One region of the Burkholderia sp. Bp9016 genome, then DNA from elsewhere that is predicted to be linked to it. Evidence: predicted binding sites of a transcription regulator. Region 1 holds the regulator's gene; each other region holds the start of a gene.
The links. Region 1 encodes sigma-54, which starts transcription at its own class of promoters, with help from an activator protein. Its sites were predicted from a motif close to TGGCANGNAANCTGCTTT; they were not measured.

Region 1 (7,790 bases):
CCTGACCTATGACGACCTGAAGCAGGTCACGGTCGCGACCGGCAACGTCGTGATCACGAAGGGCACGATCATCATCAAGGGCGATCGCGTCGAAGTGCGCCAGGATCCGGAAGGCTATCAGTACGCGACGTCGTTCGGCAGCAGCAAGAAGCACGCAACGTTCCGCCAGAAGCGCGAAGGCCTCGACGAGTACATCGACGGCGATGCCGAGCGCATCGACTACGACGGCAAGCAGGATCTCACGACGCTGACGACCGCGGCCACCGTGCGCCGCCTGCAGGGCACGTCGACCATCGCCGACACCGTGCACGGCAGCGTGATCACGTACGACGGCCAGCACGACTTCTACACCGCGAAGGGCGGCAAGGACGTCGCGGCGCCTGGCAACCCGACCGGCCGCGTGCGCGCGATGCTGTCGCCGAAGAACGGCGGCGCAGGGCCGCTGAACGGTGCGCCGGCGAAGCTGTCGCCGTCGACCACGATCCAGGGAGCGCCGGGCCAATGAACGCGCTACCGAATCGCCAGCCGGCCGGCACGACGAGCTCGCTCGTCGTCCGCAACCTGAAGAAGCGCTACGGCTCGCGCACCGTCGTCAAGGACGTGTCGCTCGACGTGAAGAGCGGCGAGGTCGTCGGCCTGCTCGGCCCGAACGGCGCCGGCAAGACCACGTCGTTCTACATGATCGTGGGCCTCGTGCCGCTCGATGCGGGCGAGATCTCGCTGAACGGCAGCTCGATCAGCCTGCTGCCGATCCACAAGCGCGCATCGCTCGGCCTGTCGTACCTGCCGCAGGAAGCATCCGTGTTCCGCAAGCTGACCGTCGAGGAGAACATCCGCGCAGTGCTCGAGCTGCAGTACGGCGACGATGGCAAGCGGCTCTCGAAGGATGCGATCGCGTCGCGCACCGAGGCACTGCTCGACGAGCTGCAGATCGCCCACCTGCGCGACAATCCTGCGCTGTCGCTGTCGGGCGGCGAACGCCGTCGCGTCGAAATCGCGCGTGCGCTCGCGACCAACCCGAACTTCATCCTGCTCGACGAACCGTTCGCCGGCGTCGATCCGATCGCAGTACTCGAGATCCAGAAGATCGTCAAGTTCCTGAAGCAGCGCAATATCGGCGTGTTGATTACCGATCACAACGTCCGCGAAACGCTCGGCATTTGCGACCACGCATACATCATCAGCGACGGTTCAGTGCTCGCCGCCGGCGCGCCGAGCGACATCATCGAGAACGAAAGCGTGCGCCGCGTGTACCTCGGCGAACACTTCCGCATGTAACTTCCCCTCGTGGCCGGCTGCACCCCGCCCGGCACCGCCGTGCGGGGCCGCGCGCGGCTTTCCAGCCATGTTGCAGCCCTACCCGCGGCCGGGCGGCGCGCCGCGCGTAATCGCGGATGGCTCAAGGCGCCTGGGTCGTGGCACACTGCCGGTATGACTCCCTCTCTGCCATGAAAGCCAGCCTTCAACTCCGCCTGTCGCAACATTTGGCGCTGACGCCGCAGCTACAGCAGTCGATCCGGCTTCTGCAGTTGTCGACGCTCGAACTGCAGCAGGAAGTCGCGATGGCCGTCGCGCAGAATCCGCTGCTCGAAAATGACGATGAATGGATCGCGAGTCCGCTGCGTGTCGCGGCGGATGGATCGCTGATCGCGCAGACGCCGCCCGCGCAGAGCGCCGAACCGGCCGCCGCGAACGGCAGCGGCCAGTCGGGCGAGCGCGCCGAGCGCGACGAACCGGCCGGCGCCGACGAATACGACGGCTACGCATCCGGCGACGGCAACGACGGCCCGCAGTGGAATCTCGACGAGTTCGGCCGCTCGAGCGGCGCATCGGACGACGACGACCTGCCGCCGCTGCAGGTGCAGGAAGCCGCGACGTCGCTGCGCGACCATCTCTCCGCGCAACTGCGCGTCACGCAGGCCGGCCCGCGCGATCGCGCGCTCGTGATGTTCCTGATCGAATCGCTCGACGACGACGGCTACCTGACCGCGTCGCTCGACGAAGTGCTCGCCGATCTGCCGGCCGAACTTGAAATCGACTGCGACGAACTGAACGCGGCGCTCGCGCTGCTGCACAGCTTCGACCCCGCCGGGGTCGGTGCGCGCTCGGCATCCGAATGCCTGAAGCTGCAGTTGCTGCGCCTCGATCCGTCCCCCACCCGCACGCTCGCGCTCGAAATCGTGTCGCAGCATCTCGAGCTGCTCGCCGCGCGCGATTTCACGCGGCTGCGCAAGCACCTGAAGGCGAGCGACGACGCGCTGCGCGACGCGCACGCGCTGATCCGTTCGCTGGAGCCGTTCCCGGGCGCCGCATACGGCAAGGCCGAAGCGGACTACGTCGTACCCGACATCATCGTGAAGAAGTCCGGCCAGAACTGGCTCGCGGAACTCAATCCGGAAGTGATGCCGCGCCTGCGGATCAACAACCTGTACGCGAACATCCTGCGCAACAGCCGCGGCGATCCGTCGGCCGGATCGTTGAAACAGCAGCTCCAGGAAGCACGCTGGCTGATCAAGAACATCCAGCAGCGCTTCGACACGATCCTGCGCGTCGCGCAGGCTATTGTCGAGCGTCAGAAGAATTTCTTTGCGCACGGTGAAATTGCCATGCGCCCCTTGGTTTTGCGGGAAATAGCTGATACGCTGGGCCTACACGAGTCGACTGTCAGCCGTGTGACAACAGGCAAGTACATGCTGACCCCGTTCGGGACGCTTGAATTTAAGTACTTCTTCGGATCACACGTTTCGACCGACACCGGAGGCGCCGCTTCGTCGACCGCCATCCGAGCCCTGATCAAGCAACTGATAGGAGCTGAAGACCCAAAATCGCCACTTTCGGACAGCCGCATTGCCGAGCTGCTGGCAGAACAGGGTTTCGTGGTTGCGCGCCGCACGGTCGCCAAGTATCGCGAAGCCCTCAAAATCCCGGCAGTGAATCTGCGCAAGTCTCTTTAAGCCTGCTGCCTGCCCGGCGGCAGGCGTGTTCCGGCCACCGCGCACACGGGGAACAGGCCGGGCGACCTGTCCGCGAATTTGCCGCCGCGTGCGGCAGGGGCAAGTCGACCGGAGCGCCGCCTCGATGCGGCCGGGTGGTCTCTCGCTTGGAGAAGCACTATGAACCTGAAGATCAGTGGACATCATCTCGAAGTCACGCCTGCAATTCGCGAATACGTGATCACCAAGCTGGACCGGGTGCTACGCCATAGCGATCAGGTGATAGATGGCACTGTGATCCTCTCGGTCGACAACCACAAGGAAAAGGACAAGCAGCAGCGCGCGGAAATCAACCTGCACCTGAAGGGCAAGGACATCTTCGTCGAAAGCGCGAACGGTAACCTGTACGCTGCGATCGATCTGCTGATCGACAAACTGGATCGCCAGGTCGTCAAGCACATGGAGCGTCTGCAAACGCACGCGCACGACCCCATCAAGCTGCAGCCGTCGATCGACCAGATCGAACTGCCGCCGCAATAACGGTCATTGCAGCACACATGCCGCCCGGTTCGCCGGGCGTTTTTTTTGTGGCTTCGACGCAGTGGTGCGACCGGTCCGTCCATGCTGCGCCACGCGCGCGGCTGTGCTCTATAATGTTCCGGTTATCGCCGGGGGGCGTTGATGCGGTAGCTGCCTTGCAGGTTGCCGATACCGAACGCCTTGATATCGCCGAACATGGAAAATCAGTCTGCCGCAGCAAGGAGACCCCAGGCCGCCCAATCGCCTGCCAACATGAATCGCCTAGCCAAAATCCTGCCCATAGAGAACGTCGTCATCGACCTCTCCGTCACCAGCAAGAAACGCGTCTTCGAACAAGCCGGGCTGATCTTCGAAAATCAGAACGGCATCGCCCGCAGCACCGTCACGGACAACCTGTTCGCGCGCGAGCGCCTCGGCTCGACCGGGCTCGGCGAAGGCGTCGCGATTCCGCACGGGCGTATCAAGGGGCTCAAGCACCCGCTCGCCGCGTTCGTTCGGCTCGCCGATGCGATCCCGTTCGAAGCGCCCGACGGCCAGCCGGTCGGTCTCCTGATTTTCCTGCTCGTCCCCGAGCAAGCCACCCAGCAACACCTCGAGATCCTGTCGGAAATCGCGCAACTGCTGTCCGATCGCGACGCGCGCGAGCGTCTGCACAACGAAACGGATATCGCCGAGTTGCATCGCCTGCTCACTCAGTGGCAACCTTGAGTTGATCCGGGCGGAATATTTTCCCGAGCGAGGCGGCATGCGCCGCCGTCCACGGCTGCCCGGCGCCGGTCCCGCATGGCGACGCCCGTCGCCGCGCGCGTGCACCGACTCATTGGAGTGACGAGAGTCATGGATACGTCCAGCATCAACGCCCAGAGCATCTTCGACGACAACGCAGCCACGCTGAAGCTGAGCTGGCTGACGGGGCATGAAGGCTGGGAGCGCGGTTTTTCGGCCGACACCGTCGGCAACGCGACGTCGAGCGCCGACCTCGTCGGCCACCTGAACCTGATCCACCCGAACCGGATCCAGGTGCTCGGCGAAGCCGAAATCGACTACTACCAGCGGCAGACCGACGAAGACCGTTCGCGCCACATGGCCGAGCTGATCGCACTCGAGCCGCCGTTCCTCGTCGTCGCCGGCGGCGCGGCGGCGCCGCCCGAACTCGTGCTGCGTTGCACGCGCTCGTCCACCCCGCTGTTCACGACGCCGATGTCGGCCGCCGCGGTGATCGATAGCCTGCGGCTCTACATGTCGCGCATCCTCGCGCCGCGCGCGACGCTGCATGGCGTGTTCCTCGACATCCTCGGGATGGGCGTTCTGCTCACCGGCGACTCCGGTCTCGGCAAGAGCGAACTCGGCCTCGAACTCATCAGCCGCGGTCACGGCCTCGTCGCCGACGACGCGGTCGACTTCGTCCGACTTGGCCCCGATTTCGTCGAAGGCCGCTGCCCGCCGCTGCTGCAGAACCTGCTCGAAGTTCGCGGCCTCGGCCTGCTCGACATCAAGACGATCTTCGGCGAAACCGCCGTACGGCGGAAAATGAAGCTGAAGCTGATCGTTCAGCTCGTACGCCGCCCGGACGGCGAATTCCAGCGCCTGCCGCTGGAAAGCCAGACCGTCGACGTGCTCGGCCTGCCGATCAGCAAGGTGACGATCCAGGTGGCGGCCGGCCGCAACCTCGCAGTGCTCGTCGAGGCAGCCGTGCGGAACACGATCCTGCAGTTGCGCGGAATCGACACGTTGCGCGATTTCATGGATCGGCAACGACTCGCGATGCAAGATCCCGACAGTCAGTTCCCCGGCAAGCTCGTGTAATTCTCCCGCGCCGGCCACGCAGCGCCGACGCGTCGAGCCGGTGCTATGATGAAACGTCAGGATTCTCTGCTTCCCATGCGCATCGTCCTCATCACCGGCATCTCCGGCTCAGGCAAATCCGTCGCGCTGAACGCGCTTGAAGACGCAGGCTATTACTGCGTCGACAACCTGCCGCCGCACGTGCTCCCAGAACTCGCCCGCTACCTCGCCGAGGCAGGCCAGCACCGGCTCGCGGTTGCAATCGATGCACGCTCGAGCGCGTCGCTCGACGAAATGCCCGGCCTGATCCGTGCGCTGTCGCTCAAGCACGATGTTCGCGTGCTGTTCCTGAACGCGAGCACGCAGGCACTGATTCAGCGCTTCTCCGAAACGCGCCGGCGCCACCCGCTGTCCGGCTCGCCGTCGCACGATGCGAACGTCGGGCTGCTGTCGTCGCTCGAGGAGGCGATCGAGCGCGAACGCGATCTCGTCGCACCGCTCGCCGAATTCGGTCACCAGATCGATACCAGTACGCTGCGTGCGAACGTGCTGCGCACGTGGGTCAAGCGCTTCATCGAGCAGAAGAACAACGACCTGATGGTGATGTTCGAGTCGTTCGGCTTCAAGCGCGGCGTGCCGCTCGACGCCGACCTGATGTTCGACGTGCGCGCGCTGCCGAATCCGTACTACGACCATGAGCTGCGCCCGCTCACCGGGCTCGACCAGCCGGTCATCGCCTTTCTCGACGCACTGCCGATCGTCCATCAGATGATCGACGACATCCATGCGTTCCTGATGAAATGGCTGCCGCACTTTCGCGAAGACAACCGCAGCTACCTGACCGTCGCCATCGGCTGCACGGGCGGGCAGCATCGCTCGGTGTTCATCGCGGAAACGCTCGCCGCGCGCCTCGCGCCCGAGGCGAACGTGATCGTGCGGCATCGTGACGCGCCCGTGGATGTCGACGCGTCGTCGCGGCTTGTCACCGAGGTCGACCGACCTTAGCGACTCCGCCCTTTCGCCGGCGCGCCATGTCTACCCTATCGACCACCCTGATCGAACTGCCGCTGTTTCCGCTGCACACGGTGCTGTTCCCTGGTGGCTGGCTGCCGCTCAAGGTGTTCGAGGCGCGCTATCTCGACATGGCCCGCGCGTGCCTGCGCGACGAAGCGCCGTTCGGCGTGTGCCTGCTGAAGAGCGGCCCCGAAGTGGCCCAGGACGGCGCCGTCTCGGTGCCCGAGACCATCGGCTGCATGGCACGCATCACCGAATGCGACACCGGCGAATTCGGGATGCTGTTCCTGCAGACCATCGGCACGCAGCGCTTCGAGCTGCTGTCGTATCGCGTCGAAGGCAACGGGCTGCTGGTCGGCATCGCTGAGCCGCTGCCCGACGACATCCCGCTCGAAGGCGAGCAGGCGCTCGCGCAATTCGGCTCGTGTGCCGAGGTGCTCGAGCGTATCATCGAAGCGCTGAAGAAATCGGAACCGGGCAAGATGCCGTTCGGCGAACCGTTCCGCCTCGACGATCCGAGCTGGGTGTCGAACCGCCTCGCCGAACTGCTGCCGCTCGACCTGCGCGCGCGGCAGAAGCTGATGGAGTTTCCAGACGTCGGCGCACGCATCGACGCCGTACACCACGTGCTCGACCGGCACGGGTGGCTGTAAGCGCGCCCATCGCGCATCGCTTTGTGGCGACATCTCGCGCAGTGCACCGGCCGGGTTGAAAACTCGGCATTTTGGAAAGCACGCGGCCCCCGCCGCGCACCGCCCCTTTCGTTACAGCAGCGGCCCGCTCAGTGCATCGAGCAGCTTGCGCACGGGTGCCGGCAAGCCGTACGCGTCGAGCCTGCTCAGCGGCACCCACGCCGTCTCGGCATCCTGCGCAAGCGGCAATCCGCCGGCCGCCATGTCGCTCAGCCGCGGCTCGATCTCGAGCCGGAAATGCGTGAACGTGTGCGTGAACGGTGCAAGCGGCACCGGGCCGCCGCCGCCGAAGCCGCGCGCGAGTTCCGCGAGCGCGGCGTCGCCGTCGGCCTGCGGCAGGCACCACAGCCCGCCCCAGATGCCGGCCGGCGGACGCCGCTCGAGCAGCACGGCATCGCCGTCGCGCAGCACAAGCATCCAGGTCTTGCGCGTCGGCACCGCCTTCTTCGGCCGCGCGGCCGGCAGTTCGCGCTGCCGCCCCGTCGATTGCGCGACGCAATCGCCCGCGAACGGACAACGCACGCAATCCGGCTTGCCGCGCATGCACAGCGTCGCGCCGAGATCCATCAGCCCCTGCGTGTATGCGCTCACGTCGGCCGGATTCGCGGCATCCGGCAACAACGATTCGGCAAGCGCCCACATGTCGTTCTCGACGCGCTTCTCGCCCGGAAAGCCTTCGACGCCGAACACCCGCGCGAGCACGCGTTTCACGTTGCCGTCGAGAATCGTTGCATGCGCGCCGTATGCGAATGACGCGATCGCCGCAGCCGTCGAGCGGCCGATGCCGGGCAGTTCGGCGAGCGCGTCGGGCGTCGACGGGAATACA
Region 2 (7,790 bases), on a different contig from region 1:
AGCGGAAGGAATCGGACATGACGGAAGCGCACGTGACGGCAAACCGAGATTATGTCCGATCGCGGCATGCGCGATGTCCGCGCATGCCGCGCGCGGTGCTTACGGCTCCAGGTGGAGTTCCTGGATCTTGCGCGTGATCGTGTTGCGACCGATGCCGAGCCGCTCCGCCGCCTCGACCTTGCGGCCACGCGTGAAGTCGAGCGCCTCGCGGATCACGGCCGCCTCGAAGCGGCGCGCGAGTTCGTCCATCACGCCGCCCGAATTCTCGCGCAACAGCCGGGCGACTTCGGTACGCAGGCCGTTCTCCCACATCGGATAGCCGGCCGGTGCGCCGTTCGGTACGGCCGCGACGAGCGCAGCCGTCAGCGGTGCGGCACCGAGTGCCGGCTGTGTGTGCGCCACGTCGCCGGCGGCGACGGCGCTGCCGCCGTGCGTATCCGCGCCGTCGGCTGTTGCGGCCACCGGCGCGCCAGCCGGCACGAGATCGGGCGGCAAGTCCTTGATCTCGACCGTCTGCGCGGGCGCCATCACGGTCAGCCAGTTCGCGAGGTTCTCGAGCTGCCGCACGTTGCCGGGAAACGCCAGCGACGTCAGGTACGCGAGCGCCTCGTCGGACACGCGCTTCGGCTCGACGCCGAGATCCCTCGCACTCTTCTGCAGGAAGTGGCGCGTGAGCAGCGCGATGTCCTCGCTGCGTTCGCGCAGCGGCGGCAACCGCAGCCGGATCACGTTGAGCCGGTGGTAAAGGTCTTCGCGGAACAGCCCCTGGCGCACGCGCGCCTCGAGATTCTGGTGCGTCGCGGCGATCACACGCACGTTCGCGCGCAGCGGGTTGTGGCCGCCGACGCGATAGAACTGGCCGTCCGACAGCACGCGCAACAGACGCGTCTGCAGGTCGAACGGCATGTCGCCGATTTCGTCGAGAAACAGCGTGCCGTTCTCGGCCTGCTCGAAGCGGCCCTGGCGTGTCGTCTGCGCGCCGGTGAACGCGCCGCGCTCATGGCCGAACAATTCGGATTCGAGCAAATCCTTCGGAATCGCCGCGGTGTTCAGCGCGATGAACGGGCCGTTCGCTCGCGGGCTGTGACGGTGCAACGCACGCGCGACGAGCTCCTTGCCGGTGCCCGATTCGCCAGTGATCAGCACGGTCGCGGCCGAATGCGACAGGCGACCGATCGCGCGGAACATGTCCTGCATCGCGGGCGCCTGGCCGAGCATTTCGGGCGCCTCGGCGACACGCTCGTCCTGCGGCGCGCCGCCGCGCAGGCTTTCCTCGACCGCGCGCCGAATCAGCTCGACGGCCTTGTCGACGTCGAACGGCTTCGCGAGATATTCGAACGCGCCGCCCTGGAACGCCGCGACGGCGCTGTCGAGGTCGGAGAACGCCGTCATGATGATGACGGGCAGACCCGGCAAGCGCTCGTGCATCGCCTGCAGCAGCTCGAGGCCGGAGCCGCCCGGCATCCGGATGTCGGACACGAGCACCTGCGGCGTCTCGTGATCGAGTGCGGCCAGCGCATCGCGCACGTTCGCGAAGCTCTTCGTCGCGAAGCTGTCCCGGGCGAGCGCCTTTTCAAGCACCCAGCGGATCGATTGGTCGTCGTCTACTATCCAGATCGGCTTCATAGGTCGGTCAGATATTGGTGAATCCGGTAAATCGCACTGCCGCTCAATGGTCGAGCGGCAGCAGAATCTGAAACTCGGTACGTCCGGGCCGGCTCTCGACCTCGATCATTCCGTCGTGCTGCTGCACGAAGGTCTGCGCGAGCGTGAGGCCGAGGCCACTGCCGTCGTCGCGGCCGGACACGAGCGGATAGAAGATCCGGTCGCGGATCTCTTCCGGAATGCCTGGCCCGTTGTCGACCACGTGCAAGTCCAGTGCCAGCTTGTACAGGCGCTTCGCGATCGTCACCTTGCGCGCGACGCGCGTGCGCAACTCGATCTTCGCGTCGCCCTGCGCGATCCGCTCGCGCAGCGCCTGCGCGGCATTGCGTACGATGTTCAGCAGCGCCTGGATCAGTTGCTCCTTGTCGCCGCGCAGGTCCGGCACGCTCACGTCGTAGTCGCGCTCGATCGTGAGCCCGCGCGGAAATTCCGCGAGCATCACCGCGCGAACGCGTTCGCACACTTCGTGAATGTTCACATCGCCGACGATGTGCGGATGCCGATGCGGCTCCAGCAACCGGTCGACGAGCGTCTGCAGGCGGTCGGACTCCTTGATGATCACCTGCGTGTATTCGCGCAACTCGCCGCGCTCCCGCTCGCTCAGTTCGAATTCGAGCAGCTGGGCTGCGCCGCGAATGCCGCCGAGCGGGTTCTTGATCTCGTGCGCGAGGTTGCGAATCAGTTGCTTGTTGACCGCGGTCAGGTCGTGGATGCGCTCCTCGCGATCGGTGCGCGACTGCCGTTCGTTCTCGAACAGCTCGACGAGCACGAAATCGGGCGCGGTCTCGAGGAAGCCGACGATCGCATGCACGTGCAGCGCCTCGTGGCCGGGCCGGTCGAGCACCGTGTCGAGATGCGTCGCGTGAAAGCGCTCCTCGCCGATCGCGGTGATCGTCGACGCGAGTTCGTTCGCGTTCGGAAAAATCTCGCCCCACGGCCGCTGCGCGAGCTGCCGGCGCGAGAGGTCGAGCATCGCCTCCGCGGACGGGTTCGCGAACACAACCCGCAGCGTCTTGCGGTCGAGCACGATCACGACCGTCGGCAGTGCTTCCAGCCCCGCAAGCAGGCCCGAGTGCATGAGCCGCTCGTCTTCCGTCAGTCGCTCGGGCTGCCCCGTCTTCGCCTTGATCAGATTCTTCAGAGCCATCGTGCTGTCGTCGCGCCTCACCGAGTCGGAAAAATGAAAATGCCCGGAACAAAAAGGGGACGGCTGGACGCCGTCCCCTTTCAGACTCCGCGGTTCCCGCCGCAGGCCGCGCGACGGGAACGAACCGGCATGACGGCGCTGAATCGAAGCGCCATCGCCGATTACAGCGAGTAGTACATCTCGAACTCGATCGGGTGCGTCGTCATGCGGAACTTCGCCAGCTCCTGCTCCTTCAGCCCCAGGTATGCGTCGAGCATGCCGTCGGTGAACACGCCACCGCGCGTCAGGAACTCGCGATCCTTGTCGAGTGCTTCCAGTGCCTGGTCGAGGCCCGCGCAGACGGTCGGGATCTTTGCATCCTCTTCCGGCGGCAGGTCGTACAGGTTCTTGTCCGCTGCTTCGCCCGGATGGATCTTGTTCTGGATCCCGTCCAGACCCGCCATCATCAGTGCCGAGAACAACAGGTACGGGTTCGCCATCGGATCCGGGAAGCGCGTTTCGATACGGCGGCCCTTCGGGTTCGACACGTGCGGAATGCGGATCGATGCCGAACGGTTGCGTGCCGAGTAAGCCAGCTTGACCGGTGCTTCGAAGTGCGGGACCAGACGCTTGTACGAGTTCGTCGTCGGGTTCGTGATCGCGTTCAGCGCGCGAGCGTGCTTGATGATGCCGCCGATGTAGAACAGCGCCAGTTCCGACAGGCCGGCGTAGCCGTTGCCCGCGAACAGGTTCTGGCCGTCCTTCCAGATCGACTGGTGAACGTGCATGCCCGAACCGTTGTCGCCGACGACCGGCTTCGGCATGAACGTCGCCGTCTTGCCGTACGAGTGCGCGACGTTATGGATGATGTACTTCGACCATTGCGTCCAGTCGGCGCGCTCGACCAGCGTCGAGAACTTCGTGCCGATTTCGTTCTGGCCCTGGCCCGCCACTTCGTGGTGGTGCACTTCGACCGGGATGCCGAGCTGTTCGAGCAGCAGGCACATTTCCGAACGCATGTCCTGGAACGTGTCGACCGGCGCGACCGGGAAATAGCCGCCCTTCGTGCCCGGACGGTGGCCCGTGTTGCCGCCTTCGAATTCCTTGCCCGACGACCACGGCGCTTCTTCCGAGTTGATCTTCACGAAGCAGCCCGACATGTCCGTGTTCCACTGGACCGAGTCGAAAATGAAGAATTCCGGTTCCGGACCGAAGTAGGCGGTGTCGCCGATGCCCGTGCTCTTCAGGTACGCTTCAGCGCGCTTCGCGAGCGAACGCGGGTCGCGCTCGTAGCCCTTGCCGTCGGCCGGCTCGACCACGTCGCAGGTCAGCACCAGGGTCGACTCTTCATAGAACGGGTCGATGAAGGCAGCGTTCGGGTCCGGCATGAGCAGCATGTCCGACGCCTCGATACCCTTCCAGCCAGCGATCGACGAACCGTCGAATGCATGACCGCTCTCGAACTTGTCTTCGTCAAACGCCGAAACCGGCACCGACACGTGCTGTTCCTTGCCGCGCGTATCCGTGAAGCGGAAATCGACAAACTTGACGTCCTCGTCCTTCACGAGCTGCATGACGTCGGCGACGGTTTTACTCATAACCTCTTCTCCTGATTGAACAATTCCGGCGGACTGGGAACCGCCTCGTTTATCGAGCTGCCCGGAGTCTGGCTTTGGCGCAGCGCGCTCCGGGTCGACCGAATTCTATATAGCAGCTTCCATGCCAGCGCTGCGCCGAATCGGCGAGAATCGCGCCGGCCCGCGCCGTAGCGGGGCCCGGCTGCGCAATTCCGGGGCCACGCACCGCGGCACCCGCCGACAGATCGCACCGTAATGGTGCAATCGCCGCAACGCACCGACGGAATGGAATCGTTCTGGTGCACATATGCCATTCTGCACTCTTTTGGTGAGCGCGTGGGCGGTGCATGCCCCGCACGGCGCCCGGACATCCATGCAGCGGCAGCGCGCTAGAATGCTCGTTTGACCGATACGGAGACCTCCTGCCATGAGTACGCTCGACCAGCTTTACGCCAAGGCCGAAGAACGCCGCACCCAGGGCTCGCTCAACTATGCCGGCGCCCTGCTGCCGGTCGAGGCATTCGAACTGCTGCAGCTCGACCCGTCGGCCCGCCTCGTCGACGTGCGCACCCGCGCCGAGCTCGACTGGATCGGCCGCCCGCTCGTGGGCGACGGCCAGTACCTGCACATCGAATGGACGCGCTACCCGGGCGGCGTGCCGAACGCCGAATTCGTCAACGAACTGAAGGCAGCCATCGCACCCGACGCGCCCGTGCTGTTCCTGTGCCGCAGCGCCGCGCGCTCGAAGCTCGCCGCGGTCGCCTCCGCGCAGGCCGGCTTCACGAAGGCGCTCGACCTGCTCGAAGGCTTCGAAGGCGCGAAGGATGCCGAAGGCCATCGCAAGACCGTCGACGGCTGGTGCTTCCGGAAACTGCCGTGGATCGGCGCCTGAGCGCGCCTGCCGTCCGCCGCGCCCGACTGCGACATCGTCAAGCCGGGCGATGACACCCCGATGACGGGCCGCGTTGCGCGGCCCGTGCCTTTTGAGCGGCCGGGAGCGGCCGGATCGGCGGCCGCTCAGGCCCGCGGCGCGTCCGGCTCGACGATGTCGCCGCCGAGCAGGTGGACGCCTTCGCGCAGCTTCACGAACGCGGCCGCGACCGCCTCCGGCTCGCCCTTCACGCCGAGGTCGATATGCCGGCGCGCGTAGATCCCGCCGCGCTCGGCGTCGCCCACGCTCGGCAGACTGAACACACGCACGCCGGGGAAGTCGCGCTCGACCCTTTCCATCAGCGGGGTGAGCGTCGATTCCGGCAGTTCGAACACGTACAGCGAGCGCTCCGCGTGCGGGCTCGCGTGATGCAGATGCCGGTACTTCGTGTCGAGCACCCATTCGATCATCGGCCACGCCATCACCGGAAAGCCCGGCACGAAGTGCAGATTGCCGACCGAGAAGCCGGGAATCCGGTTGTACCCGTTCGGGATGATCGCAGCACCCACCGGGAACACGCCCATGTTGAAGCGGTGCTGGTTCTCCGGTGAATCGAAGTTGACCGGCGTGGCCGGATCGGTGTGCGTCTCGCGGATGCGCTCCGAGATCAGCACCTTCGCTTCCGGATGCAGCTCGAGCGGCACACCGAGCGCGGCGGCGGCACACTGGCGCGTGTGGTCGTCCGGCGTCGCGCCGATCCCGCCCGTCGAGAACACGATGTCGCCGGATGCGATCGCGCGCGCCAGCGTCGCGGTGATGCGCGCCGGATCGTCGCCGACGTATTCGGCCCAGTCGAGCGCGAGGCCGCGCGCGCCGAGCAGCTCGATGACCTTCGCCAGATGCTTGTCCTGCCGGCGGCCCGAGAGGATTTCGTCGCCGATGATGATGATGCCGATGCTCATGCCTGCCCCATGTCGATTGCGGTGGCGCGCGAGCTCGCGCGCAGGTCTTCCAGCGCGCGCAGGCAATAGTGCCCGAACCACAGCGCCGAGAAGACGAGGATGAAAGCGTATACCCAGATCATGGCCGCCGCGACGAACGGGAACAGCACCATCATCCAGACCGACGAGACCCACACGAAGGTCGGAACGGTGCCGAGCAGTCCGGTCGCGACGCCGATGCCGATCAGCGGCCAACGATGCTGCCGCACGAGTGTGCGGCGCTCGTCGCGGCTCGCGTGCTGCGCGAGCGCGTCGTAGGTCATCACGCGGTACGTGAGCCAGCCCCAGATCACGGGCGGCAATAGCGCGAAGAACGGCGGAATCAGCCACAGCGGGATCGTGACGACGAGCAGCACGACGCCGACGATCGCCGCACCGAGCGAATTGAACACGCTGCCGAAGAACGTCCCGCCGCGCTTCGTCTCGAGCGCGGCGAACTGCCGGCTCGACAGATGCTTGATCACGACCGGCATCGAAATCGTCGCAATCAGCAGCAGCACGGTCAGCACGATCAGCGGAATCGCCAGCGACACGACGACGAACGGCGCGATGACCGCATGCAGCTGCGACATCCCGATCGCGTCGAATGCGCGGTACAGCGCGGCCGTCAGCACGAAGCCGTCGAGCGCGCCGCGCGCGGCGTCGATCAGGGTCTGCCACGAGAACCACAACACGACGCCCCATAGCAGCGCCGACACGACGAACGGCATCAGGGTGAGCCACAGCATGCGCGGGTGCAGCGCGCTGACGAGCGCCCGGACAAGGGAGCGCAGCAAGTCGTTCATGCGAGCCTTTGGTGCCTGTATTGACGAAGAAAAACGGGGAAAGGATAAACCACACGGCCCGCATGCGCCAAAGCACATGCGGGCCGTGTGGGAACGCCGTTCAACGGGGAAAGACCGGATCAGGCCGATGCCGCGCCGCGCTTCGCCGGAAAGAGACGCCGGAAGATGCGCACGAACGCGAGGCCGTGCTGCGCCCAGAAGCCTTCGCCGTAGGACACGCCTTCGACCTGCTCGCGGATGCCGGTCGGCTCGACCGTGCGGTTCCACGACGCGGTGCCGAACATCATGTCCCACCACGGGAACAGCACGCCGAAGTTGCAGCCGTATTTGGTGCCTTCGTGGCCGTAGCCGACGGCGTGGTGGCGCCGGTGAAAGATCGGACTCACGAGCAGCCGCTCGCCGAGCCGGCCGAACGACAGCCGCGCATTCGTATGCTGGATGCTCTGCAGGAAGTTGGTGAACGCGGTCAGCACGACGAACTGCGACGGCGTCACGCCGATCACGAGCGCGATCGCCGCGAAGAAGCACGACTGGATCACGTCGTCGAGCAGGTGGTTGCGATCGTCGCACCACAGCGACATCTGCCGCTGGCTGTGATGCACGGCGTGCAGTTCCCACCAGATGCCGAACTTGTGCTGCCAGCGGTGATACCAGTAGCCGGCGAAGTCGAGCACGACGAGGTAGATCGCGAACGAGACGATCGGCTTCGACGTGACGCCCGGCCACAGATAGTCGAGGTTGAAGTTCGCGACGCCATGCAGGCGC
Region 3 (7,790 bases), on a different contig from region 1:
ACCGTGCTGGTGACCGCGGAAACCGCGCCAGTGACGGGGGCAAGCGCGCTGCTGCCGTTCGTCGCGCCGCCGAGTGCGCCGGTGACCGTCGACACCAGGCCCGTGACGGGCGCGAGCGGGCCGCTGCTGCCGCCCGCTGCGCCGCTGAGTGCGCCGGTGACGGTCGAGACGAGGCCCGTAACCGGTGCGAGCGGACCGCCGCTGGTGCCACCTGCTACGCCGCCGAGTGCGCCGGTGACAGTGGAGACGAGGCCGGTGACCGGTGCGAGCGGGCCGCCGCTGGTGCCGCCCGTTGCGCCGCCGAGTGCGCCGGTGACAGTGGAGACGAGGCCGGTGACCGGTGCGAGCGGGCCACCGCTGGTGCCGCCTGTCGCGCCGCCGAGCGTGCCGGAGACCGTCGTGAGGAGACCCGTGAGCGGAGCGAGCGGGTTGGTTACGCCGCCGGTGCCGCCCGTGAGGAGGCCGCCGACTGCCTTCACGGTGTTGCCCGTCGACGAGACGGTGTTGCCGAGGCCGGTCGTGACCGGGTTGCCGCCCGTCGATGCGATCATCGCGCCGGCCTGGTTCAGGCCGTTGCCGATCGTGCCAAGCAGCGTGTTGACGGGGGCGCCGAGGCCCGTGGCCGTGCCGACCGTTTGCGTCGTCTGGCCGATCATCGTCGTGATCGGCGTGATGGCCGAGCTGACCGTTTGCGTGACCTGCTGGATCGGGCCCGTCGACAATGCGTTGGTCAGCGTGGTGCCGCCGCCCGATACGGCGTTCCCGACCGTCGTCACGAGACCGCCAACGGCGCCCGTGACCGGGGCGAGCGGTGACAGCGGGCCGCTGCCGAGGCTCGAGACCAGGGTGCCGGTTTGCGTGACCGCACCGCCGAGCTGGTTCACGACGGCGCCCGTGCTGGCGACCGTGATGCCGACAGGGTCCTTCACCGCGCCGAGCTGGCCGAGGCCGTTGCCGAGGCCATTGCCGAGCGCGGTGACCGCGCCGCCGACGTTCTGCACGATGCCGCCTGCTGCTTGTGTCGTGGCCGGGTTGACGCCCGGCAGCGACTGGCTGGCGACGACGCTGCCGAGGCCCGATACGGTTCCGCCGAGACTGGTGACGATATTGCTGCCGCTTGCGAGGACATTTCCTACCGGGTTCGCCGACACACCAGAGGTGCCGCTCGTACCGCTGGTCGTTCCGCTTGTCGTTCCGCTGGTGGTGCCGCTCGTCGAGCCACTCGTGCTGCCGCTGGTCGAGCCGCTGGTGCTACCCGACGTGCTGCCGCTCGTCGAACCGGACGTGCTGCCCGAGGTGCCGCCGTCGGAGGTCGAGATGGAGTCGCCGCCGCCCGAGCTCGAGCCGCCGCCGAGCCCCTGGCTGATTGAACCGGAACCGCCGCACGCGGAGAGGGAAAGCATGGCTGCCACGGTGGCCGCGATCATAGTCGCCCGGAACGTGCCATGAGGGATAACCTGAATGTCCATTTCGTCCTCGCATTGAAGCTGTGTTGTGTTGAGTAATGCGAGGTCTACTCTGCAACTGTCGTGCCACTTCGATGGTCGACAGTTCGACGATTGCCTTTAAACGGGGTAATTCCTTGTTGGAAAAGGAGTTCGCGGAAATTGAAAGAATGTTGAAATTATTTAAAAGCGGTCAGATGAGAACGGTTTCACCTGTTTCGTAACGTAACGTCACAACATTGGCGTTACGCGTGCGGCGTAACGTCGGGTTTATGCGGGGGAGCTGCAGGCTGGGCGGGCGATTGTTTTACTGGTGGATTGGATGTGCACATCTAACCTAGCGTAAGTCCTTATGTGTAAGGCGTACCGAAACGCCGTACAAATATGCTGTGCTTACGGAAAATATTTCGATCCCGATCGCTAAAAAGGGGTTGGAAATTGGAGAGAATCAGAGATAAGATTCAGGTCAGATGTAAGCAAATGTACAGATCGGTACACGACGTTCGAGGAGGGTTCCTATCGCGAATGTTAACTTGCATCAAATTGTGATACATGCCCCTCGGGGCGAACTATAAAGAAAGCGCACCTGGTCGTCGTTGCAGCAAATGTGACGAACCGACGCGGGGCAAGCGGCCAGATATGCGAGGATGTACGACGTATAAAAGGCCAAAAAACGTTATATAGGCACGAGGAAACAAAAATGAAAGCACTCATCAAGCGCTTCCTTAAGGAAGAAGACGGGGTTACCGCGATCGAATATGGCCTGATCGCGGGGCTGGTCGCAATTGCCCTCATTACCGGGCTGACCCAGCTTAGCGGTGGCTTAAACGGCCTGTTCAATCAAGTCGCTACTCAGGTGTGTGGTACCGGGTGTACTAACACTAACGCTGGCAAAAGCTAATTGACGGTGGGCGGCAAGCTAGGGAGTGGACGTTTGCTTGCTGCCCACCTGATGGCTGGGTGCTGCCATGGCGCATTTCTTCTTCGCCGGAATTTTTCTGGCGTGGGCTTCCTTCGTCGGAATTTGTGATATCCGTTTTCGGCGTATTCAGAATTCGCTAGTCATTGTTGGTTTGATTGGCGCATTCGCGAGTGGGGCCTTCAATGAAAATCCATTCGGTATTTCCGTAATTCAGGCGCTGGTCGGTGCATCCGTAGGTTTGATTGGCTTTTCTCCATTCTTCGTATTGCGCGTAATGGGCGCGGCCGATGTCAAGGTATTTGCCGTTCTCGGCGCGTGGTGTGGTGCGCAAGCGTTGTTGTGGTTCTGGATTGCCGCGAGCCTCGCCGCGGGTTTGCACGCTCTTTGGCTGATGTTTCTGTCGCGTACATCGATAGTCGCGCTCTGCAAGCGTGGCTCGCCCGCGATGGTGCTCGGCGGTCATCGAGCGACGCCTTATGCCGCGTTTCTCGTGTTGCCCGCTGCTGTATGGCTTCTACGACTTATGTTTGTGAGGGGAATGTAATGGCTCGATGGCAGCAAGTGCGCCAATCGTGCAAATGGCGCCGGCAACGGGGAGTGGCGGCAATCGAGTTCGCATTCGTGTTCCCGCTGTTCTTCCTGATTTTTTACGCGATCGTTACGTTCGGGTTGATTTTCGTCGTCAAACAGAACCTGACGTTCGCAGCGTCCGAAGGTGCGCGTGCCGCGTTGAATTACACGTCGTCACCATGTGATCGGCTGAAAGCCGCTGCGACGACTGCGTGCTCGGCGGTCAATGGGGGCGGCACGCCGTGGGGACAGTTCGCTACGGTCGCGACCCAGGTAGCCGGGGGATCGACACAAGCCGTGAGTTGCAGCGCGTCCTTCACGCCGTCGGCACCCAGTTCCTGCGCTGCAGCGTTTACGTCGTCGTCGGCATCCACGTTCAACGTAATGGTAACGATGACTTACTCGTACGCGAACAAACCGTTGATTCCGTGGCTCTTCATCGTGTCGGCACCCCAACTGCAGAGCAGTGCGACCGTGCAGATTTCGCCCAACATGCTTTGATGCGCGTGAGCTTTCTCTCTTCATGGCCGTAGTCCTTCGACCGTGTCGACGCTCCAGAACCTGATTCCGGCATTCCAATATCAACATGGCCAACAATCTGACAAAAATCATCGCGGGGTTGCTGATTGCGATCGCTGTTCTGCTCGGAATCTATGCATGGATGCTTGGACGCAGCGCACCACATTCCGCACCGGCACCGCAGACTGTCGCCGTGAACCCGGTGCCGGTCGTATTCGCGACGCGTACGCTGCCCGTCGGGCAGCCGATTGCTGCCGACGCGTTGAAAGTTCAACCGACTGCACCCGCACCGGCCGGTGCATTTGCCGATCCGGCCGACTTGATCGGCCGCGTTCCCGCGAGGGACATACTGGCGTCGGCGCCGGTCGTTTCGGATGCGCTAGTGTCGGGGCTCGCCGAGGACATTCAACCGGGCGAGCGAGCGATTGCAGTTCGCGTCGACGAGACCAACGCGGTTGGCAATCGGCTGCGGCCCGGTAACTTTGTGGACGTCTTCGTGAACCTGAAGCGCGAGGGAGGCACGATGCTGGACGGAGAAGTCTCGCAGACGCAAGCGCGACTTCTGATGTCGAAGGTCCGGGTTTTGTCGTTCGGGGATGCGACGCCGGAGCGCGACAGCGGCAACAACACGAACGGCAATAGCGGTCAGGCGAGCAATGTTCGTATCGCGGTGCTCGCCGTGCCGACCGCACAGGTCGATGCATTGACGCTTGGCGAGTCCAGCGGCCGCTTGACGCTCGCACTGCGTAACCCGCGCGATGACGAGCTTGCGGTGCAAACGGTTGCCGTGCGTACGGATAACAAGCTGTCGCCGTCGGCACTGGCCGCGGCCGGGGTGTCGCTGCAGCAACTGTCCGGCACACCGAGGACTGCCGTGGCTAACGTGAACGTACCGCCGTTGCCGTCGCGTCTGCCGCCGGCAGTGCGGTCGGCCGGTAGTGGAGGCGGTGGCAGTATCGAAGTGATCCGCGGCGGCCGGTCGGAAACGGTTGCGTATTGAATGACATCGATGGCCATCGATATCAGCGACGACAAGTAAAGGCCGCGTGACGGTCTACCAAACAATGAAAAACACACTGATTGCATTCGCGATTGCTATCTGGACCATGACATTCGCATCGCTCGCGAGCGCGAGCGGGAAGATCGAACTGCCGGTCGGCGCTCAGCGACAGATTTCGGCTGGTCACGCACTGCAGCGCGTGGCGGTGGGCGATCCGGCGATCGCCGACGTGCTGATCATGAAAGGCAGCCGGTCCGGCTCGGTACTGCTGACCGCGAAAGCGCCCGGCGCGACGAATGTGATGCTGTGGGAGCGTGGTCACGACGAGCCTACGGTTTGGAGCATCGAGGTCATCGATGCAGCCGCGCAAGCGGTGCTCGACGATTCCACGCCGCGCGTGAATGCATATGGTGGAACGGCGGTGCTGCGCGGTGCGTCAGCATCGCTTGACGCACATGAACGCGCAGTCGCAGTCGCCAAGAACATGGCTGGTAAAGGCGCGGTGATCGATCGGTCGACGCTTGCCGGCAAGAACGTCGTGCAGGTCGACGTGCGCGTCGTCGAATTCAGCCGATCGGTGCTCAAGCAGGTCGGGTTCAACTTCTTCAAGCAGAACAACGGTTTCTCATTCGGCTCGTTTTCGCCGGGAGGCGTGCAGTCGTATAGCGGCGGCTCCGGTCCCGGCTCTGCGGGGTACATTCCGACGCTCGGGTCACCCGTGACGTCGGCATTCAACCTGGTTGTGAATGCCGCCGGGCGCGGCATCTTCGGCGAGTTGTCGCTGCTCGAAGCGAACAATTTCGCGCGGGTGCTCGCAGAACCGACGCTCGTTGCGCTGTCCGGTCAAAGTGCGAGCTTCCTCGCGGGCGGTGAAATTCCGTTCCCGTCACCGCAAGGTCTCGGCTCGACTGCAATTCAGTGGAAGCAATATGGTGTCGGGCTTTCGCTGACGCCGACCGTGCTGAGTCCGCAGCGGATTGCGCTGAAGGTTGCGCCCGAGTCGAGCCAGCTCGACTTCGTAAACAGCGTGACGATCAGTGGTGTCGCAGTGCCAGGGATCACGACGCGTCGCGCGGACACAACGGTCGAACTCGGCGACGGCGAGAGCTTCGTGATCGGCGGCCTGATCGACCGCCAGACGATGTCGAACGTCAGCAAGGTTCCGCTGCTTGGCGACCTTCCGATCATCGGTACGTTCTTCAAGAATCTGAACTATCAGCAGAACGACAAGGAATTGCTGATCATCGTGACGCCGCATCTCGTTGCGCCGATCGCGAAGGGCGCGGCGTTGCCGGCGACTCCTGGCGAGTTGTCCGAGCAGCGTGACGGGCCGGTCTGGCGATCGTATCTGGGCGGCATTGCGGCGCCGGATGCCGCGCCGGGATTTTCGAAATGAACGCGAAGCATCGCGCGCTCCGGCGCACCGAGAAGCCTTGCGTAATCGGGGGTGTTCGACATGAATGCACGAACCCAATCATTGTGTGAACCCGCCGTGACCGATTATTTCGTTTGCGCATCGCCGAAGGAAGCGCACGTCCGCTGGCTTGCCGATACGCTTGTGTCGGCCGGCGCGGTGGAGGCGACGTCGCTCGAGCCGGGTGTACTTGCCCAGCGCATCACGGGTGTCAACCCGGCACTGGTGTTCATCGATTTCTCGGAGGGTGGAGAAGCGGCGAGCGTTGCCGCCGCGATGGTGCGGGTTGCGCATCCGGGTTTGCCGATCGTCGCGCTGGGGTCGCTCGCACAGCCGGAAAGCACACTCGCTGCGCTCCGTGCCGGCGTGCGGGACTTCATCGATGTGTCAGCACCGGCAGAGGAAGCATTGAGGACAACGCGTGGACTGCTCGCGCATGTTGGCGAGCCGGCGAGCCGCCACGGGAAGGTCGTTGCGCTGCTCGGCGCGCGTGCCGGCATGGGCGTCAGCACGCTTGCAGCGAATCTCGCCGTCTGGCTGCAAAAGCGCGCGCTCGGCCCGGGAGCGGCTGAGAGGGCGGATGGCAGCAGCGTGCCGCCCGGACGTCAGACCGCGCTGGTCGATCTGGGATTGCCGGCTGGGGACGGTGCGCTGTTCCTGAACACACGCTGCGAATTCCATTTCGTTGACGCAGTGCAAAACCTCCGCCGTATCGACCGCACGTTCGTGAACACCGCGCTGACCCGGCACCAGAGCGGCCTCGCGTTGACGACGCTGCCGCCTGACCTCGGCGGCTTTCGCGACGTGTCGTATGCATCGTGCATCGGCTTGCTGAACCGGTTTCGCGCATTCTTCGACCAGCAGGTCGTCGATCTCGGCGGCTTTTCGAATCGCGAGTTCGTCACGCAGATCACGGCCTCGGCTGACGAGGCGTGGCTCGTCTGCGATCAGGGCGTCGCGTCGATCGTGTCGGCGGCCGATCTGCTGACCGGGCTGCGCGATTCCGGCATCGATACCGACCGCGTGCGGCTGGTCGTCAACCAGTACGATCCTGCGCTCAACCTGATGCCCGGACAAATCGCCGAGCGTCTCGGGTTGGCGCTGGTCGGGACGCTGCCCGAGCGCCGTGTTGCGATCTGCCATGCCGCGAACCAGGGCCGGCTCATTGTCGATATGGCCGAGCGCGACCCGTACGTGCGAGCGCTTGAATCGCTGGCTACACGATTGCCCGGGGTGTCCGGCATGGCAGGCGCGTCGCGTGTCGCGCCGAGCCTGTCTGCACTGAAACGTTTCATTCAACCTTCGTCCAAGCGGTCGTAAGCGATGGCACACGACATTCAATTCGCCGACGGCGCAGCGCCGTTCTCCCAGACGCAGCAATTTCACGACATCAAGAATGCCGCGCACGAGCATCTGCTGACCCGCATCGAGGAACTCGGCGCCGAGTTCGGGCGCTGGTCCCGGCAGGCGATCAACCAGTTTGTCGATCTCGAGATTGACAGCTTCGTGCGCCTGCGCCGCATCCCGCTCAACGAGAACGAGGTGCGTGCGATTGCCGAGGCGCTGACGAAGGAACTTGCCGGCTTCGGTCCGATCGAGGATCTACTGGCGGATCCGGCGGTCGAGGACATCCTGATCAACGGCTACAACGACGTGTATGTGTCGCGTCACGGGATTCTGGCTAAGCTGCCCGTACGGTTCACCGACAACGCGCATCTGCTGCGGATCGTGCGCCGCATTCTCGCACCGATCGGGCGCCGTCTCGACGAGTCGAATCCAATGGTCGATGCGCGGCTGCCCGATGGCGGTCGCGTGAACGTCGTGATCGAGCCGCTGTCGATTGACGGTCCAATCGTCTCGATCCGGAAATTCCGCAAGGATCCGTTGAAGCCGTCCGATCTGCTCGGCAACGGCACGTAC
Region 4 (7,790 bases), on a different contig from region 1:
GAGGAACGGCAGCTCCCCGTGCGCGAGCACGTCGGTCAACCCGCTCGCGATCCAGTCGCGCGCGGAGTCGGCATCGCGGATCAGGTTCGCGTCGAGCGCGGCCTCGAGTCCCTGCGAATAGCTGAACGCGCCGATCGGCAACGCGGGCGACGCGAGATGCAGCAGCGCGACGAGCTCAGTGGTGGTCATGGCCGTGGTGGCCGTGCGTGCAGCCCGGACCATGCTGATGATCGTGATCGTGATCGTGATCGTGATCGTGCGAGTGGTCGTGGCCGTGGTGCTCGCCGAATACCTGCTGCGCGAGCGCATAGTCTTCGGCGAACGTCGCATCGTGCCCGTGCTTGTGACCGCCGCCGTATGCGCCGGCTTCCGGCTGGAACGGCGCGCGCGTCTCTTCGACCTGCGTGCCGAGCCGGCGCAGCATGTCCGCGAGCACCGGGTCGGCTTCGAGCTTCAGGTAACCGTCGCCGATCTCGACCGGCGTATGGCGGTTGCCGAGGTGATACGCGGCGCGCATCAGCGTGAGCGGATCGGCCGCGTGCACGCGCAGCACCGTTTCGGGAGCGGCGGCGATGCGCACGAGCCCGCCGTCGTCGGCGACCAGCACGTCGCCGTCGCGCAGCACCGTGCCGCGCGACAGCAGGACCGCGACGTCCTCGCCGGTGTCGAGCGTCGCCGCGAGGCGGCTCTTGCAGCGGGCGTCATAGGCGAGCGTGAGCGTCGGCGCGCGCGCGACGAGCGACGCGGCGAGCTTCACGTTCGGGGCAATGCGTTTGTCGAGGGTGCGCATGGAACGAAAACCGGAAATCAGAACAGGAAATAGCGCTGCGCCATCGGCAGCACCGACGCCGGCTCGCAGGTGAGCAGTTGCCCGTCGGCGATCACGTCGTAGGTTTCGGGATCGACGCTGATCGACGGACGCCACGCGTTGTGGATCATGTCGGCCTTCGTCACGTTGCGGCAGTTGCGCACCGGCACGACGCGCTTCGCGAGTCCGTAACGTTCGGCGATGCCTGCGTCGGCGGCCATTTGCGACACGAAGGTCAGCGACGTGCGCGCGAGCGCACCGCCGCGCGTGGCGAACATCTCGCGATAGTGGACCGGCTGCGGCGTCGGGATCGACCCGTTCGGGTCGCCCATCTGCGCGACCGCGATCATCCCGCCTTTCAGGATCATCGACGGCTTGATCCCGAAGAACGCCGGCTCCCACAGCACGAGGTCGGCCCATTTGCCGGGTTCGATCGACCCGACTTCGTGCGCGATCCCGTGCGTGATCGCCGGGTTGATCGTGTACTTCGCGACGTAGCGCTTCGCGCGGAAGTTGTCGTTGCGCGCGCCGTCCTCGGGTAGCGCGCCGCGCTGCACCTTCATCTTGTGCGCGGTCTGCCACGTGCGGATGATCACCTCGCCGACGCGGCCCATTGCCTGCGAGTCGGACGACAGCATCGACAGCGCGCCGAGATCGTGCAGGATGTCCTCGGCCGCGATCGTCTCGCGGCGGATTCGCGATTCGGCGAACGCGAGATCCTCGGCGATCGACGGATCGAGATGGTGGCACACCATCAGCATGTCGAGGTGCTCCTCGAGCGTGTTGATCGTGTACGGACGCGTCGGGTTGGTCGACGACGGCAGCACGTTCGCCTCGCCGCACACCTTCAGGATGTCGGGCGCATGACCGCCGCCCGCGCCTTCGGTGTGGTACGTGTGGATCGTGCGGCCCTTGAACGCGGCGACCGTCGATTCGACGAAGCCGGCTTCGTTCAGCGTGTCGGTGTGGATCGCGACCTGCGTGTCGGTGTCGTCGGCGACCGACAGGCAGTTGTCGATCGCGGCGGGCGTCGTGCCCCAGTCCTCGTGCAGCTTCAGGCCGATCGCGCCGGCGGCGATCTGCTCGACGAGCGGCTGCGGCAGGCTCGCGTTGCCCTTGCCGAGAAAGCCGAGGTTGATCGGCCAGCCGTCGGCCGCCTGCAGCATCCGCTCCATGTGCCAAGGGCCCGGCGTGCAGGTCGTCGCATTGGTGCCGGTGGCCGGCCCCGTGCCGCCGCCGAGCATCGTCGTGACGCCGGACGCGAGCGCCTCGTCGATCTGCTGCGGGCTGATGAAGTGGATGTGCGTGTCGATGCCGCCCGCGGTGACGATCAGCCCTTCGCCGGCGATCACTTCCGTCGCTGCGCCGATCGCGATCGTCACGCCGGGCTGGATGTCGGGATTGCCGGCCTTGCCGATCGCGGCGATGCGGCCGTGCTTGATCGCGATGTCGGCCTTCACGATGCCCCAGTGATCGAGGATCACCGCGTTCGTGATGACCGTGTCGGGCACGTCGGCGGCCACGCGCTGCGACTGGCCCATCCCGTCGCGGATCACCTTCCCGCCGCCGAACTTCACTTCCTCGCCGTAGATCGTGTAGTCGCGTTCGATCTCGATCAGCAGTTCGGTATCGGCGAGCCGGACGCGGTCGCCCGTCGTCGGCCCGAACATTTCCGCGTACGCGCGGCGGCTCAAGCGTAGTGTCATGTTGCTGTTCCTGAAGAGCGGGGCGTGGCTTACAGCGGCCCCATCACCTTGCCCTGAAAACCGTAGACGATGCGCTCGCCGGCCAGCGCGACGAGCTCTACGGTGCGCGTCTGGCCCGGCTCGAAGCGCACGGCCGTGCCGGCCGCGATGTTGAGCCGGAAGCCTCGCGCGGCCGCACGGTCGAACGACAGCGCGTCGTTGACTTCGAAGAAGTGGTAGTGCGAGCCGACCTGCACTGGGCGGTCGCCGGTGTTCGCGACGACGAGCGAGCGCGTCGCGCGGCCCGCGTTCAGCTCGTGTTCGCCGTCGTCAGTGAGGATTTCGCCGGGGGTCATGCGGGGGCCTCGGTCACGGAATCGGATGGTGGACGGTGACGAGCTTCGTGCCGTCGGGGAAGGTTGCCTCGACCTGGATGTCGGGGATCATCTCCGGCACGCCGTCCATCACGTCGTCGCGCGTGAGCAGCGTCGTGCCGTAGTGCATCACCTCGGCGACGGTCTTGCCGTCGCGCGCGGCTTCCATCAGCGCGGCGGTGATGAACGCGACCGCTTCCGGATAGTTGAGCTTCAGTCCGCGCGCACGGCGGCGCTCGGCCAAAAGGGCTGCCGTGAAGATCAACAGCTTGTCCTTTTCTCGGGGAGTCAGTTTCATGAAGGCAGTCGTTCAGGAAAACGTAATTTTTATCGGTGCGCGGGGTTCCGGCGAATGCGCGGCTCATCGTAGCATCGCGCCGTTTTTCGTGCGTCGTGTATCCGTTATGTAAGCAGCAAGGTATGTGCCATGTCGTTGGCGCGCATGGCCATGCGCGTTCATGGTGCGCCATGCACGAAGCGCATGCGGCGCCGACGCCGTGCTGCGCCGAAGCGGTGCATGGCGGGTCCGGCGCGCTCAGGTTTGCCAGATTCGCAGCGGCCGTGCGTCGACGCCGTGCACGATCGGCCGCAGGTGCAGCCAGCAGTCGGTGAAGAGGCGCTGCAGCGCTTCCATCGATGTCGACAGCGCGCGCACCAGCACGACGCCGGGCGTCACGCAGGTCGCGCCTGCGCGCAGTGTGTCGTCGAACGGCATCCGCGCGGCGAGTGCTTCGGCAAGCGCGGCGTCGCACGCGGCGCCGGCCGCCCACAGCGTGCCGTAGGCGGGGAAGCCGGCGAGACCCTGCAGCGCGCCGCGCAGCGGATCGCGCGCGTCGAGCAGCGCGCGCTCGGTCCACAACGGCTGGCCGTCTGCGTCGACGAGTGCCGACGTGGACGCGATGCGGCCCGCCGACCACGTTTCGCCGGCCGCCTGCCGGCCGAGTTGCGTCGCGTCCCAGCCGATCGCGCTCGCGCCCGCGCCGAGGGTGACCGTGAAGTCGAGTGAGGCATGCGCCGCGTCGAAGAACAGGTTGTTCTGCGGCAGCCAGTCGAGCTGTGCGTGCGCGCCCAACGTGATGCCGATGCGCTGGGTCGCGTCGAGGCCGTTCGACTTGTACCACTTGGTCGCGCCGGGCGTCGTCAGCACCGCATGCGTGCCGTCGCCGAGCGCGATGTCGATGTCGAGCCGGTCGCCGCCCGCGACGCCGCCCGGCGGATGGACGATCACCGCGTGGCAGATCGCATCGCCTTCCGGATACAGCGGCCGCTGCACGCGCAGCGGGCCGTCGTGCAGCCGATGCACGAGCGTCGTGCGCGCGCCGTGCCGTTCGAAACCGAGTTCGAGGCGGCCGCGCCACGATTTGGCGACGGCGGGACGGGACAGCGAAGCGTGGGAGTCGAGGGCGGACATCGATGGAAAGCAGGGGCGGGCGCGGTGAACGATGATGCTACCGCAACAATATACGCTGCGGCGCGCGCGTAGCGGCATGACCCAACGCCGCTCGCGGGCCGTATCGTTTCGCCGGCGTGCGCCCGACATGTGTGGTGCGGCGATGTCCCGGCGCGATACCCGGAAGCGACACGGCCCACGCGCCGTCTTCTACACCGTCTACACCGCGATCAACTCGCGCACGCCGTTCGTCTCCATGTCCCGCGCATCGCCGCCCGCGACGATCTCGCCGCGGCTCATCACCCAGTAGCGATCCGCGATCGAGCGCGCGAAGTCGTAATACTGCTCGACGAGCAGCACGGTCATCTTCGATTCGTCGACGAGCTGGCGCAGCGTGCGGCCGATGTCCTGGATGATCGACGGCTGGATGCCTTCGGTCGGCTCGTCGAGGATCAGCAGTTGCGGCTCGCTCATCAGCGCGCGGCCGATCGCGAGCTGCTGCTGCTGGCCGCCCGACAAGTCGCCACCGCGCCGTGCGCGCATGTCCTTCAGCACCGGGAACAGGTCGTAGATGCGGTCGGGCACCTTCGACGGCGCGCGGCGGCTTGCCGCGCCGACGAGCAGGTTCTCCTCGACGGTGAGCCGCGGAAAGATGTCGCGGCCCTGCGGCACGTATGCGAGCCCGGCCGCGACGCGCGCATACGGCGGCAGCGTGCCGAGCGCCGTGCCGCGCCACGTCACGCTGCCGCTTTTCGCGGCGACGACGCCCATCAGGCAGCGCAGCAGCGTGCTCTTGCCGACGCCGTTGCGGCCGAGCAGCACGGTGAGCTTGCCGTCGTCGGCGCCCAGCGTCACGTTGCGCAGGATATGGCTGCCGCCGTAGTACTGGTTCAGTGCATCGATTTTCAGCATCGCATCATCGTCCGAGATAAGACTCGATCACCGCGTCGTCGCGCTTGACCTGGTCGAGCGTGCCTTGCGCGAGCACCGCGCCTTCGGCCATCACTGTCACGTGGCCCGTGTCGCCCGCGAGCGCCGCGACGAAGTCCATGTCGTGCTCGACGACCATCATCGAGCAGGTGCCGCGCAGCCTGTTGAGCAGCGCGGCGAGTTCCATCGTCTCGTGATCGGTCATCCCGGCCGCCGGTTCGTCGAGCAGCAGGAGAGCCGGGCGCTGCATCAGCAGCATGCCGATCTCGAGCCGCTGCTTCTGTCCGTGCGACAGCTCGCCGGCCGCACGATACGCGTCGCTTTCGAGGCCGATCAGCGCGAGCGTCTCCTCGATCTTCGCTTGCGCATCGCGGTCGAGCCGCGCGCGCAGCGACGCGAGCCAGCCCTTGTCGGTCTGCATCGCCAGCTCGAGGTTTTCCCACACCGGATGCTGTTCGAACACGGTCGGCTTCTGGAACTTGCGGCCGATCCCCGCACGCGCGATTTCCGGCTCGTTCATCCGCGCGAGGTCGATGGTCTGGCCGAGAAACACCTTGCCCGCGTCGGGACGCGTCTTGCCGGTGATCACGTCCATCATCGTCGTCTTGCCCGCGCCGTTCGGGCCGATCACGCAGCGCAGCTCGCCCGCGTCGATCTCGAGCGACAGCTTGTTCAGCGCGCGAAAGCCGTCGAAGCTCACTTCGATGTCCTCGAGGTAGAGGATCGTGCCGTGCGACGTGTCGATGCCGGGCGGCACCACGCGGCCCATCGATGCGGTGCCGCTGACGGCCAGCAACTCGTCCTCGGGCGGTGGCGTGAACTGGTAGAGCGCCGTGCCGTTCATCCGCGTTTCCCCTTTGCGAGCAGCGTGTCGACGAGGCCCATGATGCCGCGCGGCAGCAGGAGCGGCACCAGCACGAAGATCAGGCCGAGAAAGAACAACCAGTATTCGGCGAAGTACGCGGTGAAGAAGCTCTTCGCGCCGTTCACCGCGAACGCGCCGACGATCGGCCCGATCAGCGTGCCGCGCCCGCCGACCGCGACCCAGATCGCCATTTCGATCGAGTTGCCGGGCGACATCTCGCCGGGATTGATGATGCCGACCTGCGGCACGTACAGCGCGCCCGCGATCCCGCACAGCACGGCCGACAGCGTCCACACGAACAGCTTGTATGCGAGCGGGCTGTAGCCGAGGAACATCAGCCGCGTCTCGCCGTCGCGCACGGCGGTGACCACGCGCCCGAGCTTGCTGGTGACGATCGCGCGCGCGACGAGGAACGCGAGCACGAGCGTTGTGAAGGTCAGCAGCAACAGCACCGTGCGCGTGCCGGGCGACGTGATCGGAAACCCGGCGATGCGCTTGAAGTCGGTGAAGCCGTTGTTGCCGCCGAAGCCCGTCTCGTTGCGAAAGAACAGCAGCATCGCGGCGAACGTCAGCGCCTGCGTAATGATCGACAGGTACACGCCCTTCACGCGCGAGCGGAACGTGAAGAAGCCGAACACCCAGGCGAGCACGGCCGGCACGAGCACGACGAGCAGCAGCGCCCACGCGAGATGCTGCGTGCCGCTCCAGTACCACGGCAGCCGATGCCAGTCGAGGAACACCATGAAGTCGGGCAGGTCGCTGCCGTACTTGCCGTCGCGGCCGATCTCGCGCATCAGGTACATGCCGATCGCATAGCCGCCGAGGGCAAAGAACAGCCCGTGGCCGAGGCTCAGGATGCCGCAGTAGCCCCACACGAGATCGAGCGCGAGCGCGGCGATCGCGTAGCACATCAGCTTGCCGGCGAGCGTCATCGCATACGCGGACAGATGGAACGCGCTCGACTCGGGCGCGACCAGCGCGGCGAGCGGCACGCCGATGCCGATCGCGACGCACAGCGCGACGAGCGCGAGCCACGCGCGGCGCGACAGCAGCGCGGGGCGGGGCGGCAGGCCGAGCGCGAAGCGTTTCTCCGCACGCGAGGCGGCCGCGGCTGGCTGCGGCGCGTCGGCAACCGGGGGCGACAACGAATCGGTGATTGAAGTTGAAGTCATGTCAGGCCTCCGCGCTGCGTCCCTTCGGGGCGAACATGCCCTGCGGACGTTTCTGGATGAACAGCACGATCATCACGAGTACCGCGATCTTCGCGAGCACCGCACCCCAGAACGGCTCGATCGCCTTGCTGACGAGGCCGAGCCCGAAGCCGCCGAGCACGGTGCCGGCGATCTGACCGACGCCGCCGAGCACGACCGCCATGAACGAATCGATGATGTAGTTCTGCCCGAGGTCGGGCCCCACGTTGCCGATCTGCGACAGCGCGCAGCCGCCGAGGCCCGCGATGCCCGCACCGAACGCGAACGCATACGCGTCGACGCGGGCCGTCTTCACGCCGACGCACGCGGCCATCCGACGGTTCTGCGTGACCGCGCGCACGAACAGGCCGAGCCGCGTCTTCGTCAGCACGGCCCACGCGACGAATACGACCGCGAGTGCGAACGCGAGGATCGCGAGCCGGTTGTACGGCAAGATCAGGTTCTGCATCACGGTGACGCCGCCGCTCATCCACGACGGGTTCACGACCTGCACGTTCTGCGCGCCGAACAGCATGCGGGTCGCCTGG

Region 2: glnA (type I glutamate--ammonia ligase) is a predicted target of sigma-54. The motif match lies at 4,499-4,516, and genes of this name have one in related genera.
Region 3: DIE13_RS03445 (collagen-like triple helix repeat-containing protein) is a predicted target of sigma-54. The motif match lies at 1,518-1,535, and genes of this name have one in related genera.
Region 4: ureA (urease subunit gamma) is a predicted target of sigma-54. The motif match lies at 3,278-3,295, and genes of this name have one in related genera.

What each region holds. Positions count from the first base shown of each region.
Region 1 is NZ_QTPY01000010.1:202,616-210,405, reverse strand. Features, by position in the region: gene lptA (lipopolysaccharide transport periplasmic protein LptA) at 1-505, shown strand, start outside; gene lptB (LPS export ABC transporter ATP-binding protein) at 502-1,278, shown strand; gene DIE13_RS14875 (RNA polymerase factor sigma-54) at 1,449-2,954, shown strand; gene hpf (ribosome hibernation-promoting factor, HPF/YfiA family) at 3,114-3,473, shown strand; gene DIE13_RS14865 (PTS sugar transporter subunit IIA) at 3,669-4,181, shown strand; gene hprK (HPr(Ser) kinase/phosphatase) at 4,311-5,279, shown strand; gene rapZ (RNase adapter RapZ) at 5,355-6,263, shown strand; gene DIE13_RS14850 (LON peptidase substrate-binding domain-containing protein) at 6,290-6,925, shown strand; gene mutY (A/G-specific adenine glycosylase) at 7,037-7,790, opposite strand, start outside.
Region 2 is NZ_QTPY01000019.1:108,214-116,003, forward strand. Features, by position in the region: gene DIE13_RS22920 (prolyl oligopeptidase family protein) at 1-19, opposite strand, end outside; gene ntrC (nitrogen regulation protein NR(I)) at 100-1,626, opposite strand; gene glnL (nitrogen regulation protein NR(II)) at 1,670-2,812, opposite strand; gene glnA (type I glutamate--ammonia ligase) at 2,974-4,389, opposite strand; gene DIE13_RS22945 (rhodanese-like domain-containing protein) at 4,796-5,260, shown strand; gene DIE13_RS22950 (molybdopterin-binding protein) at 5,386-6,201, opposite strand; gene DIE13_RS22955 (EI24 domain-containing protein) at 6,198-7,025, opposite strand; gene DIE13_RS22960 (sterol desaturase family protein) at 7,145-7,790, opposite strand, start outside.
Region 3 is NZ_QTPY01000002.1:209,900-217,689, reverse strand. Features, by position in the region: gene DIE13_RS03445 (collagen-like triple helix repeat-containing protein) at 1-1,469, opposite strand, end outside; gene DIE13_RS03435 (Flp family type IVb pilin) at 2,146-2,346, shown strand; gene DIE13_RS03430 (prepilin peptidase) at 2,414-2,911, shown strand; gene DIE13_RS03425 (TadE/TadG family type IV pilus assembly protein) at 2,911-3,438, shown strand; gene cpaB (Flp pilus assembly protein CpaB) at 3,524-4,456, shown strand; gene DIE13_RS03415 (type II and III secretion system protein family protein) at 4,521-5,852, shown strand; gene DIE13_RS03410 (fimbrial protein) at 5,913-7,190, shown strand; gene DIE13_RS03405 (CpaF family protein) at 7,194-7,790, shown strand, end outside.
Region 4 is NZ_QTPY01000011.1:161,233-169,022, reverse strand. Features, by position in the region: gene DIE13_RS15830 (urease accessory protein UreF) at 1-189, opposite strand, end outside; gene ureE (urease accessory protein UreE) at 176-790, opposite strand; gene ureC (urease subunit alpha) at 808-2,514, opposite strand; gene DIE13_RS15815 (urease subunit beta) at 2,544-2,849, opposite strand; gene ureA (urease subunit gamma) at 2,863-3,165, opposite strand; gene DIE13_RS15805 (urease accessory protein UreD) at 3,403-4,278, opposite strand; gene urtE (urea ABC transporter ATP-binding subunit UrtE) at 4,477-5,169, opposite strand; gene urtD (urea ABC transporter ATP-binding protein UrtD) at 5,174-6,031, opposite strand; gene urtC (urea ABC transporter permease subunit UrtC) at 6,028-7,224, opposite strand; gene urtB (urea ABC transporter permease subunit UrtB) at 7,226-7,790, opposite strand, start outside.